Regions from separate parts of the Bacillus sp. N6 genome, predicted to be linked through region 1. Evidence: riboswitches for the same ligand, from Rfam matches in the RefSeq annotation. Region 1 holds a riboswitch; the other holds the start of a gene.
What was found. Region 1 has a riboswitch for FMN ahead of ribD (bifunctional diaminohydroxyphosphoribosylaminopyrimidine deaminase/5-amino-6-(5-phosphoribosylamino)uracil reductase RibD). Riboswitches for the same ligand answer to the same signal wherever they lie in the genome.

Region 1 (10,034 bases):
TACTTCGCCTCTTTTTCTTAGTAACTCATAAATGCTTTGTAATTGCTCGTAAATTAATAATTGATAATCTGTTTTCTCATATTGAAGGGCGGTCGCTTCTTGGAGTTGTAAGTGACGTGGTTCTTCTCCATCTCCTACAAAAATACGTTTCTTCTGCTCTCCATCATATTCGTATCCAATCAATCTTAATTTCTTCGATAATGTATACGGGCTTATTTCAAGACGTTTTGCTATAATAGCGATGGATTCACGTCTGTTTAAACCATCTATAATTTCTCCAATCGTCACAATTTCCCTCCTCCCGTGTTGAAATGACACTAGTATGGTATGTTACAATGATTTTCTAACAGTATATGCAAAATGAATAGCCTGTGCGATTCATACGATTTCACAAAAGGAGGTTTTCAATATGCTTTTTCGTAGCTACACCCCTCAGTTCTATAACGAAAACAAACAACTCATTCCTAATAGTATCGCTACGATAGAAAGCGTTATGATAAATAATCGAAAACAAACTCTCCTTATGCGTGGACAAAACGTAGAGCAACCTATTTTATTATGCTGTCACGGCGGACCTGGGATGGCACAAATCGGATTTATTCGCCATTTTCAAAAAGAATTAGAGAAGCAATTTATTGTTATTAATTGGGATCAGCGCGGGGCTGGTAAATCCTTTTCAATGAAAGATTTCGGAGCAAATTTCACAATTGAACAATTCGTTTCCGATGCAAAAGAAGTGATTCAATATGTACTTAAAAGGTTCAACAAACAAAAACTATTTCTCGCTGGTCATTCTTGGGGAAGTATTATTGGGCTTAACATAGCACATCAATATCCAAAGTATATCGAGGCTTACATCGGTATTGGGCAAATTGTACATATGAAACAAAATGAAGAATTGCTATATCAACATTTAATTCATTCTGCAAAAAAACATGATCATAAAAAAGCATTAGCTTCCCTTTTAAAATTAGGCAAACCACCATTTTTAGATACGAGACGTCTCATTATTCAAAGAAAGTGGCTTGGCACATTTGGAGGCGCAATCCAAAACGGATCTTCCTTTTCTTTCATACGAAAAGGTTTCTTTTCTCCTGAGTATACGCTATTAGATTGGTTCAAGTTTCTCGCAGGAAATTTAAAATCTGGCGTTTTATGGGAAGAAATGCTGACAATCGATTTCTTTTCTTCTATCTCAAGTTTATCTATTCCAGTTTATTTTTGTTCTGGTCGCTATGATTATCAAACTCCTTATGCACTCGTTCAGGAATATTGCGATCTTATTGAAGCGCCTATAAAAAAGATGATTTGGTTCCCAAATTCAGCACATTCTCCTGATTTAGAAGAACCAGAATTATTCGCTAATTCTTTGCAATCAATTAAACAAGAGCTAGCTTTTCAGCATTAGTAACAAAAGGCTCTTTTACATTTCATAGAAAACATTTTATAATAATATGTCGCAAGTATGTATAAACATCGCAAAATATTTCATATTTACTTGTCTTAACAGAATAAAAATTTAGGGAGATTACATTTATTATGAACGCTGTACTCGTCGCAGTAGCAATTATGCTATTGCTTAGTTTGTTACGTGTCCAGGTCATTGTCGCCATCATTGTTGGAGCTTTAACAGGCGGAATTATCGGCGGACTCGGTATTTCAGAAACGATTAACACTTTTACAACTGGTCTTGGAAACAGTGCTCCAATCGCTTTAAGTTATGCAATGCTTGGTGGTTTCGCTATTTCCCTTTCCAAAACAGGACTTCCAGATGCTATGATTCAAACTGCATTAAAATGGATTGGCAATGAACAAGACACGAAAAAACAAGTTTATTCTAAAATACTTATTTTATTCATTATTTTAACGATGGCTTGTTTCTCACAAAATGTGATTCCTGTTCACATTGCTTTCATCCCCATCTTAATTCCAGCACTTTTAAAAGTATTAAATGAGCTGAAAGTGGATCGCAGACTTGTCACATGTATTATTACATTTGGATTGATTACTCCTTATATGTGGATCCCTGCAGGATTCGGAAAAATTTATCATGACGTATTACAAACCAACGCTGCGCAAAGCGGCCTTACATTTGATGTCACACTTATTCCAAAAGCAATGACTATTCCAGCAATTGGTATGATTATTGGATTATGTGTAGCGGTATTCATTACGTACCGAAAACCTCGTACGTATGAAACAGAACAAATTCATACTACCGAAAATGAAATCGTTCCCTATACAAAACGTAGCATTACTTTCGGGTTATTATCTATCATTGCTACATTAACTGTTCAATTAACAACAGAATCAATGATTTTTGGTGCTTTAGCAGGTATTATCGTCTTATCGGTTAGTGGCAGTCTACCACTTAAAGAAGCAGATGCGATATTAACAAGCGGAATGCGTATGATGTCCTTTATTGGCTTTGTTATGATTGCTGCCGCTGGATTCGGCGCTGTTCTTCGAAAAACAGGACATGTTGAATCTCTGGTGCAAACGAGTGCACATATAATCGGAAATAATAAACCACTCGCTGCATTTCTTATGCTCGTTATTGGACTTCTCGTTACAATGGGAATTGGTTCATCCTTTTCAACGATCCCTATCTTAACAACCATTTTTGTACCTCTTTGCATTCAGCTTGGATTTAGTCCAATGGCCACAATTGCAATTATCGGTACAGCCGGAGCACTAGGTGACGCAGGATCTCCAGCATCGGATAGTACCCTTGGACCAACATCCGGTTTAAATGCTGATGGTCAGCACCATCATATATGGGATACATGTGTACCCACTTTTCTACATTACAATATACCGTTACTTATATTTGGTTTTATTGCCGCAATTACATTATAAAAAGGTGCGTATAAAACGCACCTTTTACTTTTTTATTTTTCCTTTTAATTGTTGAAAAGCTAATTTTCCATTATCTTTGACATAGCTTTCAATTGCCGGTAGTGATGAACCTATCCATTCACACTCTATGCTCCCATTAGGTCCAACAATTTTTAATTTATCTGGTATATGTATATTTAGAAATCTCGCTGACCGAATTAACTCAATAGCAATCTGATCACTTGAGGTTACAATTCCATCTATATACGGATTGTTTTGCAATAATGTAATAAATTGTTTATTTGTATACCCTTGTACACATTCTTCTCGATAAGAGATTCCTTCATCCCAAACAGCGTCTAAAAACCCTGCTATATAATCTTCCATTTCTTCACTTTCTTCTCCCTCACCGAAATATGCAAGAAAGTGACACCCTTTCTCTTTTAATAAAGAAACAGCTCTCTGTCCACTTTCATAATAATTTCCATGTGATTGTTGCTCATCGATCACAACAAACGGAAATGGAATTTCTCCTACACTTTTAAAAACTGCTCTCGTCAAAATAACACCTGCAATGTTATTTTGCTTCAGCATATGTATGTATCTATCTTTATTCTCTATATTACAAATAATGATTTGATAGCCTTCTTTATATGCTATTTCCTCAATACAATGTAGCAAAGTGATGTTTGATTGGTTACATAAATTATCTACAAGTAATGCAATTATCGTTGAATTCTCTTTAAATAGTGGCTTCGCTGCACTGTTTGGCCTATAACGTAATTCTTCAATTGCTTCCTTTACTTGTTTTACTGTGTCCTCATGAACGTATCCTTTTTCATTAATAACTCGTGAAACGGTTGCGACTGAAACACCTGCCAATTTTGCAACATCACGTATAGTTGCCACATCGTCACCCCTTAATATGGTAATAGATTACAATTTTACGGTAACCTAAATTACACTATCCGTCAAGATTAATAACTCATATTTCTGAAAATTGTTACATCATTTCACTAAACGATACTCCAACTGAATTTCATGTAAAATTGGGATATTATCATATCCAATACGTGGAATTTCTTTCTTTATTTTTCGCGCCTCCTCTACCGCATTCACATATAAATTAGTCATTACAAAATTACGTTTTTGGTAAAATCGTAACGCATTCATATTATCATTTGTTGTAATAAGCCAAACCTGTCTGCACCGTTCTTCTTCTGCAACTTGTAATACACAATCCACAAGTTTCGTCCCTATTCCTTTTCTTTCTTCAAAGCTATCTAGCGATACAATTTCGCACATATTTCCGGTCACTTCATACGTTATAATTCCGATTATTCTGTCATCTGAGAGCGCAACAAATCCTGGCAACTCTTCTAACTGATGTCCCTTACCACGTGAAACCATCAATGAACTTCCCCAGTTCTCACACATGAACATTCGGATTGTTTCTTTCATCGCTGGCGTAATTTTTTGTATATGCAGCATTTCCTATTTCTCCCCTTTTATATCATTGTGATACAATATAAGTGTATCACATGTAACGGTATTTGGAGGATGAGGTAAAGTATGAAACGTTTTTTTGCAGCATTGTTTACTATACTAGGTGCAATAACTGCCCTTGGGATTTTCTTTACAAATAAAGTGATGTACTTAAAGAAAAAAACAGAGGAAGAAGTACTCGAAAGAGAAACGAAAAAACATTTTCGTATAGAGGATTTTGATGCTCTTCATAAAGAAGAAATTCATATCCCTTCACAATTCGGATACGACCTTCACGGATATTACATTCCTGCTGGTCATTCCAATAAGTTTATGGTTTTTTGCCACGGTGTAACTGTAAATAAAATAAACTCTGTAAAATATGCAAACTTATTCTTAAAAAGGGGATATAATGTCCTCATTTACGATCATCGTCGTCATGGTAAAACTGGCGGAAAAACAACAAGCTATGGATACTATGAAAAGCATGATTTGAAATCCGTAGTTGACTGGCTAAAAACCCGTTTTGGAACCAATATTACACTTGGTATTCATGGTGAATCTATGGGAGCCGCAACAATTCTTCAATACGCAGGACTTGTAGAAGATGGCGCTGATTTCTATATTGCAGATTGTCCTTTCTCTGATTTTCACGGACAATTACAGCACCGTTTAAAGGTTGAATTCCATTTACCAAAATGGCCTTTATTACCTTTAGCAAACGCATTTTTAAAAGTTCGTGACGGTTATACAATTCGTGAAGTTTCACCAATCGACTGTATAAAAAACATTAACAATCCCGTTCTCTTTATTCATAGTAAAGATGACGACTATATTTTAGCCGATATGACAAAAGCGTTATATGAAGCGAAAGAAAATAATAAGCAACTTTATATTGCAGAACACGGTGCACACGCTTGCTCTTATAACGAAAATAAAGAAGAGTACGAAGCAGCCATCGATCAATTTTTAAACACATATGTGAAAGAAACAAAAAACAGGCTTGCATAAGCCTGTTTTTTTATTGCGCTAAAACGTCTGTAACTTGTTCCATATTTTCAGAAATCCATTGCATTGCATCATCTAACGTTGGAAATTCTGTCGTTTGAAATGTTACTTCATCTTGAAGTAACCAAACATCCTTTACCTCTTGCCCTACACCTGCAATGGACCAATGTAACAAACTATATGGATGATTATCATTCAAAAATGATGCCCACGTGCGCTCATTTGCAATGTTTCGTAATGTATGTAATTGTTTATCCATCTCTCGTCACCTTACTCTAGTCAGTTATGAAAACTATTATAACACTCTCTTCTTTCTCAAACAAAGTGCTCTTTTTTCCCCGCTATTTGCGGGCAGTAAAACTCCCATCTCAAAATTCGGCTGAAACAAAGAAGTTAGGCGGGAGATTAACTGCCCCTAAAAGCCCGATTGGTTCAAATAATAATTAGTGGGGGATGCCTCCCCCACTAATTAAAGTTTCACTTTATATTGCCAAGCACTTCCCTTGATTATATGATGAAATTAAGCGTTTGGGAAGGAGGGATAACGTTGGCAAAAGTACAAATTAAAGTAAATGATAATGGCTCTTTTCGCGTTACAGGGGACGTGGAATTAGTCGACTCACAAGGGAATGTATTCCCAGCAAAACCGGCATTTTCTTTATGCCGTTGTGGTTTATCAAAAAATATGCCTTATTGCGACGCTTCGCATAAAGGTAAATTCGAGTCTGTTGTTAGAGCACCAGAGGCAGAATAATTTTACATGTGACATGCACATTTTTTTGTGCATGTTTTTTCTTTTTAGCAACTCCGTTATATCCCTTCTCCTTACAACATTTCTAATACTTTTATTTCCATTCCAGCCTGCATATATTTTCACACAATTCTTCACATTCGAATATTTTTTACTAGCCTTTTATTTTTTTTGTGCTATAATTTGAGCAAACAGCATCCTTCGGGGTCGGGTGAAATTCCCAACCGGCGGTGATGAAGTGAAAACTTCTAAGTCCGTGACCCGTTTTCAACTCGAAAACGGTGGATCTAGTGAAACTCTAGGGCCGACAGTATAGTCTGGATGGGAGAAGGATATGTTTCTAGTTTTTTATATAGTGAATACACTTTTATTTCAGTATGCATATTTATAAAGATTCATTTTGATTCTTTATATATGTTTAATTTTCTATACTTATTTTTTATACTGAAATAAAAAGAGACAACTAGCGTTTAAAAATTCGATATTTTGCTAGGTTTTTTCCTTATGCAGAAATATCAATTATCGTTAGGTTTCTTTCCTATGCTTTCGTATTCAAACTATATTTCTAGAAATCACGTCTCCCAAACCCCAAGGATATTAAATCCTTGGGGTTTTTTGATTTTTTTAGGAGAGGTGAAGAAAATGACAGATCAAGAATATATGAGGATTGCCCTGCAGTTAGCAGAAGGAACATCAGGACAAACAAGTCCAAATCCTATGGTTGGTGCTGTTGTTGTAAAAGATGGAAACATCGTTGGTATGGGGGCTCATTTACGAGCTGGTGAAGAACACGCAGAAGTTCATGCCCTTCAAATGGCTGGTCAGAACGCCAAAGACGCTACCGTTTATGTAACACTGGAACCGTGTAGCCACTTTGGAAAAACACCACCTTGTTGTGAATTGCTCATCGAAAAAGGAGTTAAGCGTGTTGTAATTGCTACTCTCGATTGTAATCCGCTCGTTTCTGGTAACGGAAAAAGAAGATTAGAGGAAGCTAGAATTGAAGTAACTACCGGTGTTCTTGAAGCAGAAGCAGTTTTATTAAATCGCTACTTTTTTCACTACATGAAAACGAAACGCCCTTTTGTAACAATCAAAACAGCGATGAGCTTAGATGGAAAAACAGCAACTGTAACTGGTGAAAGTAAGTGGATTACAGGTGAAGAAGCACGTGCTGATGTTCACCAATATCGCCATACACATGATGCAATTCTTGTTGGAGTGAATACAGTTATAGCTGATAATCCTCATTTAACAACAAGAATTCCAAATGGTGGGAAACATCCTATTCGCGTTGTTTTAGATACCCACTTACGAACACCACCATCTTCTTATGTTATAACAGATGGTTTAGCACCGACATGGATTATTGTCGGTAAGGATGTAAAGAAAGAGAAGATATCTTCTTATGAATCTAAAAATATAGCTATATTCCAAATGGAAACGAAGCATATAGAAATTGAGGACCTTCTTTCCTTTCTTGGAGAAAAACAAATTCTTTCTCTATTCGTTGAAGGTGGCCAATCGATTCATGCAAGTTTCTTAAAAACAAACAATTTTAATGAAATTGTAACCTATATAAGCCCGAAATTAATTGGTGGGAAAGATGCTCCTACTTTATTTGGAGGAAATGGTTTTTCAAAATTACAAGATGCGCTTTCCTTGAAAATTCAAGAGGTGAAACAAATCGGTGATGATATAAAAATTGTTGCGAATGCCCGAAACGAGGTGAAGGAATGTTTACAGGAATTGTAGACGAATTAGGAACGATAGCAAACATGCAACAAAGCGGAGAAGCGATGAAATTAACGATTCATGCAAAGAAAATTTTATCAGATGTTCACTTAGGTGATAGTATCGCGGTGAACGGTATTTGCTTAACTGTAACAAGCTTTACAACTAATTCATTTACAGTTGATGCAATGCCTGAAACGATGCAGTCGACATCACTTCGCATGCTTAAACCGCACTCTAAAGTAAATTTAGAGCGAGCAATGGCTGCAAACGGACGATTCGGTGGACATTTCGTTTCAGGACATATTGATGGCATCGGAACGATTTTAAATAAAAAACAACATTACAATGCCGTCTATTACAAAATAGCAATTTCTGATGAACTGCTGCGCTATTGTTTGCATAAAGGATCCATTGCTGTTGATGGAACGAGTTTAACGATATTTGATATAGACGAATCTTCCATAACGATTTCACTCATCCCGCACACAGTAAGCGAATCTGTCATTGGAGAAAAAAATGCCGGAGATATCGTAAACATTGAGTGTGACATGATTGGTAAATATATCGAACGCTTTATTACTAAACCTACAAAACGAGTAGGTTCAATGACTGAAAGCTTTTTACAAGAAAACGGATTTCTATAAGGGGGAAGCATAATGTTTCATCGTATTGAAGAAGCTCTAGAAGATTTAAAACAAGGTAAAGTCGTTATCGTATGTGATGATGAAAACCGAGAAAATGAAGGCGATTTTATTGCTTTAGCAGAGTACATTACACCAGAAACAATTAATTTTATGATTACACATGGCCGTGGTCTCGTTTGTGTACCGATTACAGCAGGGTACGCAGAACGTCTACAATTAGAACCAATGGTATCTCATAATACAGATTCACATCATACTGCGTTTACAGTGAGCATTGACCATGTTTCTACAACAACAGGGATTAGCGCTCACGAACGTGCAACTACGATACAAGAATTGTTAAACCCCGCATCAAAAGGCGCTGATTTCAATCGACCTGGACATATCTTTCCATTAATTGCGAAAGAAGGCGGTGTCCTGCGTCGTGCAGGTCATACAGAAGCTGCTGTTGATTTAGCGAAGCTATGCGGTGCCGAACCAGCTGGAGTTATTTGCGAGATTATAAATGAGGACGGCACGATGGCACGTGTACCTGATTTAATAGAATGCGCAAAACAATTTGATATAAAAATGATTACAATAGAAGATTTAATTGCTTACCGCCGCCATCATGAAACACTTGTGACGAGAGAGGTGGAAATTACATTACCTACAGATTTCGGTACTTTCCACGCAATTGGCTATTCTAACTCATTAGATACGAAAGAACATATCGCACTTGTAAAAGGTGATATTTCAATAGATGAACCGGTACTTGTGCGTGTTCATTCTGAATGCTTAACAGGAGATGTATTCGGTTCACATCGCTGCGATTGCGGACCACAACTCCATGCAGCACTTGCTCAAATTGAGCGTGAAGGAAAAGGTGTTCTTCTTTATATGAGACAAGAAGGAAGAGGCATTGGGCTTCTTAATAAGCTTCGTGCTTATAAATTACAAGAAGAAGGATTCGATACTGTAGAAGCAAATGAAAAACTCGGCTTCCCTGCTGATCTTCGTGATTACGGTATCGGAGCACAAATATTAAAAGATTTAGGTTTACAAAGTTTACGATTATTAACGAATAACCCAAGAAAAATTGCTGGCTTACAAGGTTACGATTTAGAAGTAGTCGAGCGTGTACCGTTGCAAATGCCAGCAAAAGAAGAGAATAAATCGTATTTACAAACGAAAGTAAACAAATTAGGACACTTACTAAACTTATAATTAAAGGAGAGATTTATTATGGTATTCGAAGGTCATTTAGTTGGTACAGGATTAAAAGTTGGAGTTGTTGTTGGACGTTTTAACGAATTTATTACAAGTAAGTTACTTGGCGGCGCTTTAGACGGATTAAAGCGTCACGGTGTAGAAGAAAATGATATTGATGTTGCTTGGGTTCCTGGTGCATTTGAAATTCCTTTAATCGCTAAAAAGATGGCTAGTAGCGGAAAGTATGATGCTGTTATTACATTAGGTACTGTAATCCGAGGTGCTACAACTCACTACGATTACGTTTGTAATGAAGTAGCAAAAGGTGTTGCGTCTTTATCACTACAAATGGACATCCCAGTTATTTTCGGCGTATTAAC
Region 2 (10,034 bases), 2.6 Mb from region 1:
TTACAAGTGCCGATACAAGGTATGGAAAGAACGACTGATTTTATATTCTTATCAGCAGGGATTGCGATTATATTAACAACTTTCTTTGCATTCTTCTTATCTACTCGAATTACAGCACCACTTCGTAAAATGCGTGAGGTTGCTTTTGAAGTGTCGCGTGGGAAGTTTGATGCGAAAGCTCCTATGGTATCTCAGGACGAGATTGGTGAGCTTGCAACGGCCTTAAATCAAATGGGGAAACAGTTGAAGTTTAATATGAATGCCCTGCAGCAAGAGAAAGAACAGTTAGCAAGTATTTTGAGTAGTATGGCAGATGGGGTTATTACATTAAATCAAGAAGGTGAAGTTGTAGTAATCAATCCGCCGGCTGAACATTTCTTACAAGTTTGGCAAGAAGAAAAAGAGATAGAGCTCAGTAAAAAACTGCCTTCTGAACTTGTTGAACTATTCCATCTCGTTGTAGAAAGCGAACAACAACAAGTTGTTGAAATTAATTTACAAAAAGGGAACTATGTAGTTCTTATGACGCCGCTCTACAATCAAACGAAAATTCGCGGGGCTGTAGCAGTACTGCGAGATATGACGGAAGAACGTCGTCTTGAAAAGATGCGTCAAGACTTTATTGCGAATGTATCGCATGAACTTCGTACACCGATGGTCATGCTGCAAGGGTATAGTGAAGCAATTTTAGATGATATTGTGCAAACGAAAGAAGAAATTAATGAGTTTGTTCAAATCATTTATGATGAATCCGTTCGTTTAGGTAAACTTGTAAATGAATTATTAGATTTAGCACGCATGGAAAGTGGTAATGTAGAGTTACATATAGGTGAAGTGGACATACATCCGTTTGTTGAAAAAATTGGTCGTAAATTCCAAGGGATCGCAAAGGATAAAGAAGTTGAACTAACAGTTGATTTCAAAAATCCAATTGAACAATACCCGTTTGATGCAGATCGTATGGAACAAGTATTGACGAATTTAATTGATAACGCAATACGTCATACGAACGCAGGCGGACATGTAACACTTGTAATTGATACGAAAAATAATGGTCTCATTTTTGAAGTACAAGATTCGGGCGTTGGTATTCCAGAAGAAGATATTCCATTTTTATTTGATCGTTTCTATAAAGCTGATAAAGCAAGAACACGTGGGAAAAAAGGTGGAACAGGACTCGGGCTTGCGATTGCGAAAAATATTGTTCAAGGCCATGATGGTAAAATTTCTGTATCAAGTGTTGTTGGAGAAGGAACTACATTCTCTGTCTATTTACCGAATCGTATAATTTAGATATACGTTTTTAAAGTTGATAATGAATAAAGTTCTGCTGTTTTTTATTTTTTTGTAAACTCAATTAAATAAAGAATGGTAGAACTTTTTTCTATGTTGCTCGAATAAAGAATAACAAGAGAGGTGCTGTGAAGAAATGAAATTATATACAAAAACAGGAGATAAAGGAACGACAAGTGTAATAGGTGGTAGGGTTGATAAAGATGATATCCGTGTGGAAGCGTATGGAACAATAGATGAGGCGAATTCTCATATCGGATATGCAATGACTAAACTACAAGGCGGGCCTTTCGGAGATATTTACAATGAACTTGAAACGATTCAACATGAACTATTTGATTGCGGGGGAGACTTGGCGATAGTAGGCGAGAAGATACCTTATAAAGTAAAAATTGAAATGGTCGAAAACTTAGAAAGTAGGATTGATTCGTATATAGAAGAAGCACCGCCGCTAGAGCGCTTTATTTTACCAGGTGGAAGCGAGTCGGCAGCTACTATTCATATTGCACGTACAGTTGTAAGGCGAGCAGAACGATGTATCGTGTCCTTACAAAAAGAAGGAAAAATAAATGAAGTTGTTCTAAAGTATGTAAATAGATTATCTGACTATTTATTTGCAGTAGCTAGAGTAATAAACGCTCGATTACAAGTAAAAGATGTAGAGTATAATCGCAGTGCAATCGTTTTTCGTGATAAGAAAGAGAAGGAAGTGGAGTGATTCACTTTCTTTTTTGTATACTTTTTTCTGTAATATACCAAAATAGAGAAGGTATGGTGGTAATTAGAAAACGGAGGATGTATATGAAAGTTTTAAAATACGGCGTTATGTTATTGACAGTACTGCTTTTATCTCAATTACATGTGTACGCAGAGGGAAATCAATGGGCATGGCCTGTTGAAGGACAGATAAGTGATTATTTTGGGACAAGACACGGAAAACACTACGGTATAGATATAGCGGCACCGATCGGCACGCCTGTGTCAGCTATTCAAGAAGGGAAGGTAACAAAGTCTTATTATTCAAGTAGTTATGGAAACGTTATATTTATTAAACATGGAGAATATGAGGCTGTGTATGCACATTTAAATAAGAGATATGTAGTTCAAGGGGATTATATTTCAAAAGGAGAAAAAATTGGAGAAGTAGGGAACACGGGAGAATCGCGAGGTGCACACTTACATCTAGAACTTCATCAAGGAAGATGGACGATGGCGAAAAAGAATGCGATGAACCCATTGCTTGTTTTAAGTGAACAAAGAAATGAAGTTGTTTCTTCATCATTATATGTCGTACAAAAAGGGGATACTTTAGTTAGTATTGCACGGAAATTTAGTATGACACTTAAGGAAATTAAAGAAAAAAATGGATTGCAGCAAGAGCTAATTTATCCTAATCAACAATTATATGTTAAGTAAAGGCAACGTCTCAAAAATTAAACTTTGAATATTCTTAAATAAGGTTCAATGTAAATGAAATTATATGGGCGCTTCTCCTAGAAGTATTGAGTGAATTAGAGTATCTATATTTAAAAGAAAACCGTCCCAAAATTTATTTTGGGACGGTTTCTTTTACCAAAAAATAAAGACACATATAAATCCAGAAATAGCTAAATAGCTATATAAGTAAAAAACTTTTGTTCTTGTTTTCTCTTTTGTTCGAAACAGTACGATAGTCGGTTCAATTAAACCGATTGTCAAACAAAGTAGGCCAAGAAGCATACAACCAATCGAAATAGAATACAGGGCGATTTGTGGTGCTTGAAATGGAATCATCCATTTTAATAAAAATGCAATAAGTGCAGTGTAACAAATGCTACCGATGTATTTATTCAGTGGTGTATTAGAACGAAAGCCAGGAAGTTTTTTTAAGAAAGAGCGGGAAACAACTTCTGTTTGTAAAGATGTATGCTCTTCAATAATTTTTTGAGCTTCTTTTCCTTTTTGAAAAAGAGATAAGATCCAATTTCGCTCACCCTGAAAAATAAATTGAGAAGTTGTCAAATAGTGATCAATCTTCACTTTACTCCAACTCTTCCACGGATGACGCTCACACAATTTTAATTTACTTTCTGTTTTCTTATCATACTGATAAATACTGATGCCATCTTCATCGAAAGTAGCATAGTATGTCTCGTTTGAGAATGTGCCTAAATCAATTGGGCAGTAGAAAAGTAATTCTTTTTTTAAGTAAAAGTATTCTTTTCTTAAGTTTTTTTTCATTGCTTCTCGAATAGAATGTCTCTTTTCTTTTTTCATGACATTTCCTCCATAACTCAGAAAATGTTCTTATCTTAACAATTCAATATCTTATCACTTTTAATTATATATGACTAGGTAATTCAAAAGAGAAATGCCGAATAATAAAAAATATGGATTGTATTGTAAAATATTTCGCAATTCATTTGTTGTTACGAAAAATAAATAACTAATTTTAAATAAGTTACAATTTTTTAGTTCACAATGTTATGAGGTTGTTGTATAATGAAGGGGAAAATAGAATATCGGTCTATCTTCGGGGCAGGGTGAAAATCCCGACCGGCGGTGATGAACTATTTATGATTTTGTTCTAAGCCCGCGAGCCGTTAAGGCAGGATTTGGTGTGATTCCAAAGCCGACAGTATAGTCTGGATGGGAGAAGATGGAGGTTCAAGCGTTCAAAAAAGATATGGATTTGAACGTCTGTTTGATGTGCCTTAAATTCTCCCTTTGTGTAAAACGCAAAGGGTTTTTTCGTTCTATGAAAAAATAGGCATAGCAGAACCTTTCCACTTTCCATGAGATGATCGATGGAAAAGGAGAGAGAAAGATGAAACAAAAAAACAGTGTAGTGCAGATGGTGAGTGTAGCGATGCTAAGTAGTATTGCATATTTACTAATGATGTTGGATTTCCCGTTCCCAGGGCTTCCGCCATTTTTGAAAATTGATTTTAGTGATGTACCAGCTCTAATTGCAGCAATTATCTTTGGACCATTAGCAGGAGTGATTGTAGAGGCGATAAAGAACATTTTACATTACGGGATTCAAGGAAGTTTAACAGGAGTACCAGTTGGAGAAATTGCAAACTTTATTGCAGGATGTTTATTTATTGGACCAGCAGCTTTCTTATTTAGAAAGTATCGTACTGTGAAGAGTTTAACGACAGGATTAATGCTAGGGACAATTACAATGGCACTTATTATGAGTGTATTAAACTACATCATCATATTCCCGGCTTACACTTGGTTTTTAAATTCACCGGCTATGTCTAGCGAAGCTATCAGAACAACGGTTGTAACGGCAATCTTACCATTTAATTTAATTAAAGGAATTGTTGTAACAATTGTATTTGTAGCATTATTCTCACGCCTGAAAGTATGGGTGTTTGCAAAAATGAAAAATGCATAATATATATTAAAACCATTAGTAGTGTGGAACTACTAATGGTTTTTTATTAAGGAAAATAAAATTTAGATACAAAAAACGCCCCTCATCAATATGAGGGGCGTTTTTTGAAGTTAATAAAAGACTATTCGAATTTTAAAGCGTCTCCGTCGAATGATTCGTCAGCAACTTTAATTGAGTCAGTTGGACAGCCTTCGAATGCATCCATCATATCTTCAATTAATACATCTGGAATTTCAACGATACCTTGGTTATCGTCTAATGTTACAAATGCAATACCTTCATCATCATAGTCATAAATGTCGGGTGCAGCAGCGCCACAAGCACCACATGCAATACAAGTATCTTTATCAACGATTGTATATTTTGCCATCTTTTTTCCCTCCTGATAATATGTATGTGAAAAGCTCGCCATAAAAATTATAACCTTATTGTAAAACGGTTTGTGAAACTTTTCAACATAAAATTATAATGATAATGCTTATCAATTAGAGTGTCAACTTATTTTTGAATTATGTCATAAGATTTTCAAAATACGTAAATGTGATTTCGTTTGATACAATAGAATATATACAAGTATATAGTTCTTATATGATAAGTTTAATGAGCGACAGTAGATAGTGTAATTGTACTGAAAAGAATGAAGTTAAGATTGGAAGGTGGAAGCGGTCATGCAAATACAATATACTTTGTTGCATTGTTTAAAACAATTGAATGGTGAAAGAACCGTTTCTTCTATTTATTATTTACTAAAGGGCAAACGTTCTTCGCAAACTTTACAAGATGGAAATATGTTCCGGATTTCTTTTTTATTCGGAATATATAAATCATTAAATAGAAATGACTATGATGGTGAAGTTGTAAAGTTGTTGCAAGCGGATTTTATTCAAGAAATACATGAAAATACATATGTGTTAACACCTACGGGTAAAATGCAGTTACATAAATGGGAGGAAGTTTATGCTTTTCCAGCACATTTGCATGGTTTACATTATGGTGAATTAGGTGAAACATTTTGGAAAAGATTATCATTGATTATTCAAACCATATCAAATTTACAACAGAATAATACGAAGTTTATCCCAATTCAACAAGATACAGAAATAATGATGTGGGTAAAACGTTTTCTAACAGGAAGGCCATATAAAAGAAGTGAGTTGGCGAGGAAACTATGGACGGAAGTACATAATCTTTTGGAAAAGAGTAATGCGATAGAAGCGACGATTGTAACATATCGACTAACGGGCTATGAACGTATTGGTTGTACATTGCAACAATTAGCAGAAATTACGAAACAAGATATATTCAGGGTGTATTTTTTATTTTGGGGTACAATGCATTTCTTTATACAAGAAGTTCGTGATAAAGAAAATGAATTTCCACTATTAGCTGAAATTATATCTTATCCAAATGAGAGAGCTGAATTATTTAGTTTATCCACGAAAAAAACATATAATTTTTGGAGACAAGGGCGTTCTTTAGAAGAAATAGCGACGATTCGGAATTTAAAGGTTGCAACGATAGAAGATCATTTTGTTGAAATTGCTTTGCGAGAAAAAGATTTTTCTATTGAAATGTTTATGGAAAAAGAAAAGGTAGACAAAGTAATAAGAGTAATTGAGGCATTACAAACGCGGAAGTTACGTGTTTTGAAACAAGCGGTTGGAGAAGATATCTCTTATTTTGAAGTTCGTCTTGTATTAGCGCGGATGGAGGGTGTAAATGAAACTTGAAGAATATTTATATAAGTGGTTTGGATATTCTGAATTTCGTCCAGGTCAAAAAGGAGTTATTACAGATTTATTAGAAGGAAAAGATGTGATAGCAATGCTTCCGACTGGAAGAGGGAAATCTATGTGCTATCAGTTTCCGGGGCTTATGCGAGAAGGAACAGTGCTTGTTGTATCACCGTTATTATCTTTAATGGAAGATCAAGTGACACAATTAAAGTATGTTGTGAAAAACCGAGTGATAGCATTTAATAGTTTTCGGACATTAAATGAAAAAAGAGAAGCGATGAAAAAATTATCTTCATATAAATTTATTTTTGTTTCACCAGAGATGTTACAGTCGGAGTTATTAATTAGGGAATTGAAGAAAATTCATATTTCATTATTTGTTGTTGATGAGGCTCATTGTATTTCTCAATGGGGTTATGATTTTAGACCGGACTATAAGAAACTAAATGTAGTTATTGAAAATATTGGTTCTCCTACAGTATTAGCATTGACAGCCACAGCGACAAAAGGGGTACTACAAGATATCGCAGACAGTTTAAATTTAAAGGGTGCCGCGGAACATGTATACTCTATTGACCGTCCTAATATTGCAATGGAGGTGCAATTTGTAGAGACGATAGAAGAAAAGAAAGAGGCGCTTTTGGAGCAGGTGATGTATTTACAAGGGCCGGGAATTGTATATTGTTCAAGTAGAGCGTGGACAGAAAGGTTAACGGAATACTTGAGAGGAAAAGGTGTTACTGGTGTAGCTTTTTATCATGGTGGTATGGAACATGAAGAGCGTATGTTAATTCAACAACAGTTTATGAACGATCAATTGCAGCTTGTAATATGTACAAGTGCATTTGGTATGGGGGTAAATAAGGCGAATACGCAATATATTATTCATTTTCATTATCCAACTAATATAGCTTCTTACTTACAAGAAATCGGAAGAGCTGGAAGAGATGGCGAACCGAGTATAGCTATTTTATTGTGTAGTCCGTTGGATCATGATTTACCAATTTCAATCATTGAGGATGAATTGCCAAGTAAGTCGCAAATACAATTTTTATTTTCTTTACTACAAGAAAGAATGTTTCAAACGAAAGAATTACCAATAGAAGATGTAGAAGAAATTTGTTATAATGCAGCAAGATTTAATGAGCAATATTGGCGTTTCGTTCGTTATCATCTCGAACAGGTTGGAATTATACAACAACGAAGATTATTATTAGAGAGTTTGTCAGATGAAATTATGAACCGATTAATAGCTGAAGTAGAAATAAGGTTGCGTAATAAATATAGTGAGCTAGAAAATATGAAGTCATGGATACGAGTTAAAGGATGTAGACGTGAATATGTGTTGCAACAGTTCGGTTATAGGAAAGAGAAAGAGTTAAATAATTGCTGTGATTATTGTGGTATTACAAAAGAAGATTATAAAAAAAGACGAGCGCAACAATCGGATTTCGACTATAATTGGGAAACAGAGTTACAAAAGCTTTTCGGCCTAGAAAAGATGGGGGAATGATGAACATTCAAAGGCATAATGTTGAAGATATGAGTCCGCAGGAAATAAGGCTGAATCTATATATAACACAGTTAATTATTATCGGTATTGGCTGTTTACTAGCATATATATTATTTCAAGATGTAAAAGAAGTGTTTAATTTATGGAGATGGGAACCAGTATCTATACTTATTATAGGTGGTTTGTTAGCGATTGGTATTGTGTTATTAGATTATGTTGCAATGCGAGTGTTTCCAGAGTCTTGGTTTGATGATGGTGGTATTAACGATAAGATGTTTCGAGGAATGTCGGTTCTGCATTTACTCATTATTACGTTCGTAATCGGTTTTGCAGAAGAATTTTTATTTAGAGGTGTAGTGCAGACTCATTTTGGAATTGTAATTGCGAGTTTCGTATTTGCAGTGTTACATATTCGTTATATAACAAAGCCATTTTTGTTTTGTTTCGTCTGTTTCATTAGTTTTGTCTTTGGTTATGTATTTGAATGGACAGGGAATTTGTTTATAACAATCTTTGCACACTTTCTTGTTGATTTTATAATGGGACTCCAATTAAGAAAATAAATGGAAGGTGGTGGTGAACAACATGAGGAAACGAATTCCTGATTTTGAAGAGGAATTAGAAGTTGAGCGAGTAGAAGAAAAAGAAAGTTTACCGCCGCGTAGTGAAATTCATAGAAATAAAGAGAAAAAACAAAAGTTTAAAATAAATCATATTTTCGTCCGGGTTTTAACATTTCTATTCATTCTGCTGCCGATTAGTATTTTGTGGTATACGGATAAATATATTCAGGTGAAGGGCGATAGTAATAATGCCGGGAAAAGTGCGTTTGAAGTAATCTTCTTTGATTCAGCTAAATCTGAGTCGCAGAAACAGTCTGAAAAAGCGATAACGCATACTGTGAAAGAGGGAGAAACTTTAGAAAGTATAGCGAAGCAATATTTTTCAGATGAAAATGGGGTTGAAGTAATTAAAAAGTATAATAACTTGCAAGAAGATGAAGTGAGTGCAGGTCAAGAATTAAAAATTCCGATAAAAGATAAGTCCACAAAGCAAGAGAGCTAGTGAATTAGGCGAACGCAGTTTGTTATAAAAGCCTAGGGTTATCTTTATGATGAGGGGAGTAAAAAATATGATATGGATTATATTATTCAGTACTCTCATAGGAATGGGGATTTTATTACTTCTTGTGATGTATAAAGAAGCGATGCGTAATACAGTGTTGGAACATACTTTAGTATTTAAAGAATTTCCGAAAAGTTTTCAAAAAGTAAATGTGTTTTTTATTTCTGATATTCATAGAAGAGTCATTTCGAATTTGTTAATTGAACAAGTAAAAGGAAAAGTAGATCTCGTAATTATCGGAGGAGATTTAGCAGAGAAAGGAGTCTCTTTATCAAAAATCTCTGCCAATATTCAAAAGTTAAGAGAGATAGCTCCTGTATATTTTGTGTGGGGAAACAATGATTATGAGATAGAATATCATGAATTAGATGCTTTATTATTAGAAAATAACGTAAAAGTTTTAGATAATACAAGAGTGGTATTTGAGTCTGAATTAGGCGAGAAAATTTGTTTGCTCGGTATAGATGATGTTGGATTGCACCGTGATCGTTTAGATTTGGCATTGGCGGATTGTAAAGAAGATGGTTTTCGTATCTTAGTTAGTCACAACCCTGATATAATAAAAAAGATGTCTGGAAATGAACAGATTTCACTTGTATTAAGTGGACATACGCATGGAGGACAAATCCGATTATTCCCATCTAAAAAATATTTAAAAGGTGGCGTATATAACCATTTGAATACGATTCTCTTTGTTAGTAATGGGTACGGAACAACATTGATACCACTTCGTTTCCGAGCGCCTGCTCAAACACATATTATTACATTGTGCGGAGGGAAATGATGCCAACTCTTAGTGGAAAATATAATATAAAAGCTGTTTCAAATATAATTGGAGTTCAGCCGAGTACGCTTCGCGCATGGGAAAGACGATATCAAATTATTGCCCCAAAGCGGAATCAAGCTGGGCATCGTTTATGTACAGAAGAGCATATTCAAATTTTAAAATGGTTAATGGAAAAAGTTTCTTCCGGTATGATGA

Region 2: it holds a riboswitch for FMN, as region 1 does, so the genes downstream of both, ACUXVC_RS07505 (ECF transporter S component) here and ribD (bifunctional diaminohydroxyphosphoribosylaminopyrimidine deaminase/5-amino-6-(5-phosphoribosylamino)uracil reductase RibD) in region 1, are expected to answer to the same signal.

Annotation. Positions count from the first base shown of each region.
Region 1 covers NZ_CM127843.1:4,033,880-4,043,913, forward strand. Annotated here, with positions in the region: gene ACUXVC_RS20655 (ribbon-helix-helix domain-containing protein) at 1-288, opposite strand, end outside; gene ACUXVC_RS20660 (alpha/beta fold hydrolase) at 410-1,408, shown strand; gene ACUXVC_RS20665 (Na+/H+ antiporter family protein) at 1,540-2,859, shown strand; gene ACUXVC_RS20670 (LacI family DNA-binding transcriptional regulator) at 2,884-3,747, opposite strand; gene ACUXVC_RS20675 (GNAT family N-acetyltransferase) at 3,847-4,329, opposite strand; gene ACUXVC_RS20680 (alpha/beta hydrolase) at 4,411-5,334, shown strand; gene ACUXVC_RS20685 (DUF2552 family protein) at 5,345-5,590, opposite strand; gene ACUXVC_RS20690 (CDGSH iron-sulfur domain-containing protein) at 5,879-6,085, shown strand; FMN riboswitch at 6,276-6,419, shown strand; gene ribD (bifunctional diaminohydroxyphosphoribosylaminopyrimidine deaminase/5-amino-6-(5-phosphoribosylamino)uracil reductase RibD) at 6,725-7,837, shown strand; gene ribE (riboflavin synthase subunit alpha) at 7,819-8,463, shown strand; gene ribBA (bifunctional 3,4-dihydroxy-2-butanone 4-phosphate synthase/GTP cyclohydrolase II) at 8,476-9,669, shown strand; gene ribH (6,7-dimethyl-8-ribityllumazine synthase) at 9,688-10,034, shown strand, end outside.
Region 2 covers NZ_CM127843.1:1,437,253-1,447,286, forward strand. Annotated here, with positions in the region: gene resE (sensor histidine kinase ResE) at 1-1,293, shown strand, start outside; gene ACUXVC_RS07490 (cob(I)yrinic acid a,c-diamide adenosyltransferase) at 1,430-2,011, shown strand; gene ACUXVC_RS07495 (peptidoglycan DD-metalloendopeptidase family protein) at 2,095-2,709, shown strand; gene ACUXVC_RS07500 (hypothetical protein) at 2,863-3,549, opposite strand; FMN riboswitch at 3,798-3,937, shown strand; gene ACUXVC_RS07505 (ECF transporter S component) at 4,100-4,678, shown strand; gene ACUXVC_RS07510 (ferredoxin) at 4,800-5,048, opposite strand; gene ACUXVC_RS07515 (helix-turn-helix domain-containing protein) at 5,347-6,408, shown strand; gene recQ (ATP-dependent DNA helicase RecQ) at 6,398-7,927, shown strand; gene ACUXVC_RS07525 (CPBP family intramembrane glutamic endopeptidase) at 7,927-8,490, shown strand; gene ACUXVC_RS07530 (LysM peptidoglycan-binding domain-containing protein) at 8,513-8,992, shown strand; gene ACUXVC_RS07535 (metallophosphoesterase) at 9,060-9,836, shown strand; gene ACUXVC_RS07540 (MerR family transcriptional regulator) at 9,836-10,034, shown strand, end outside.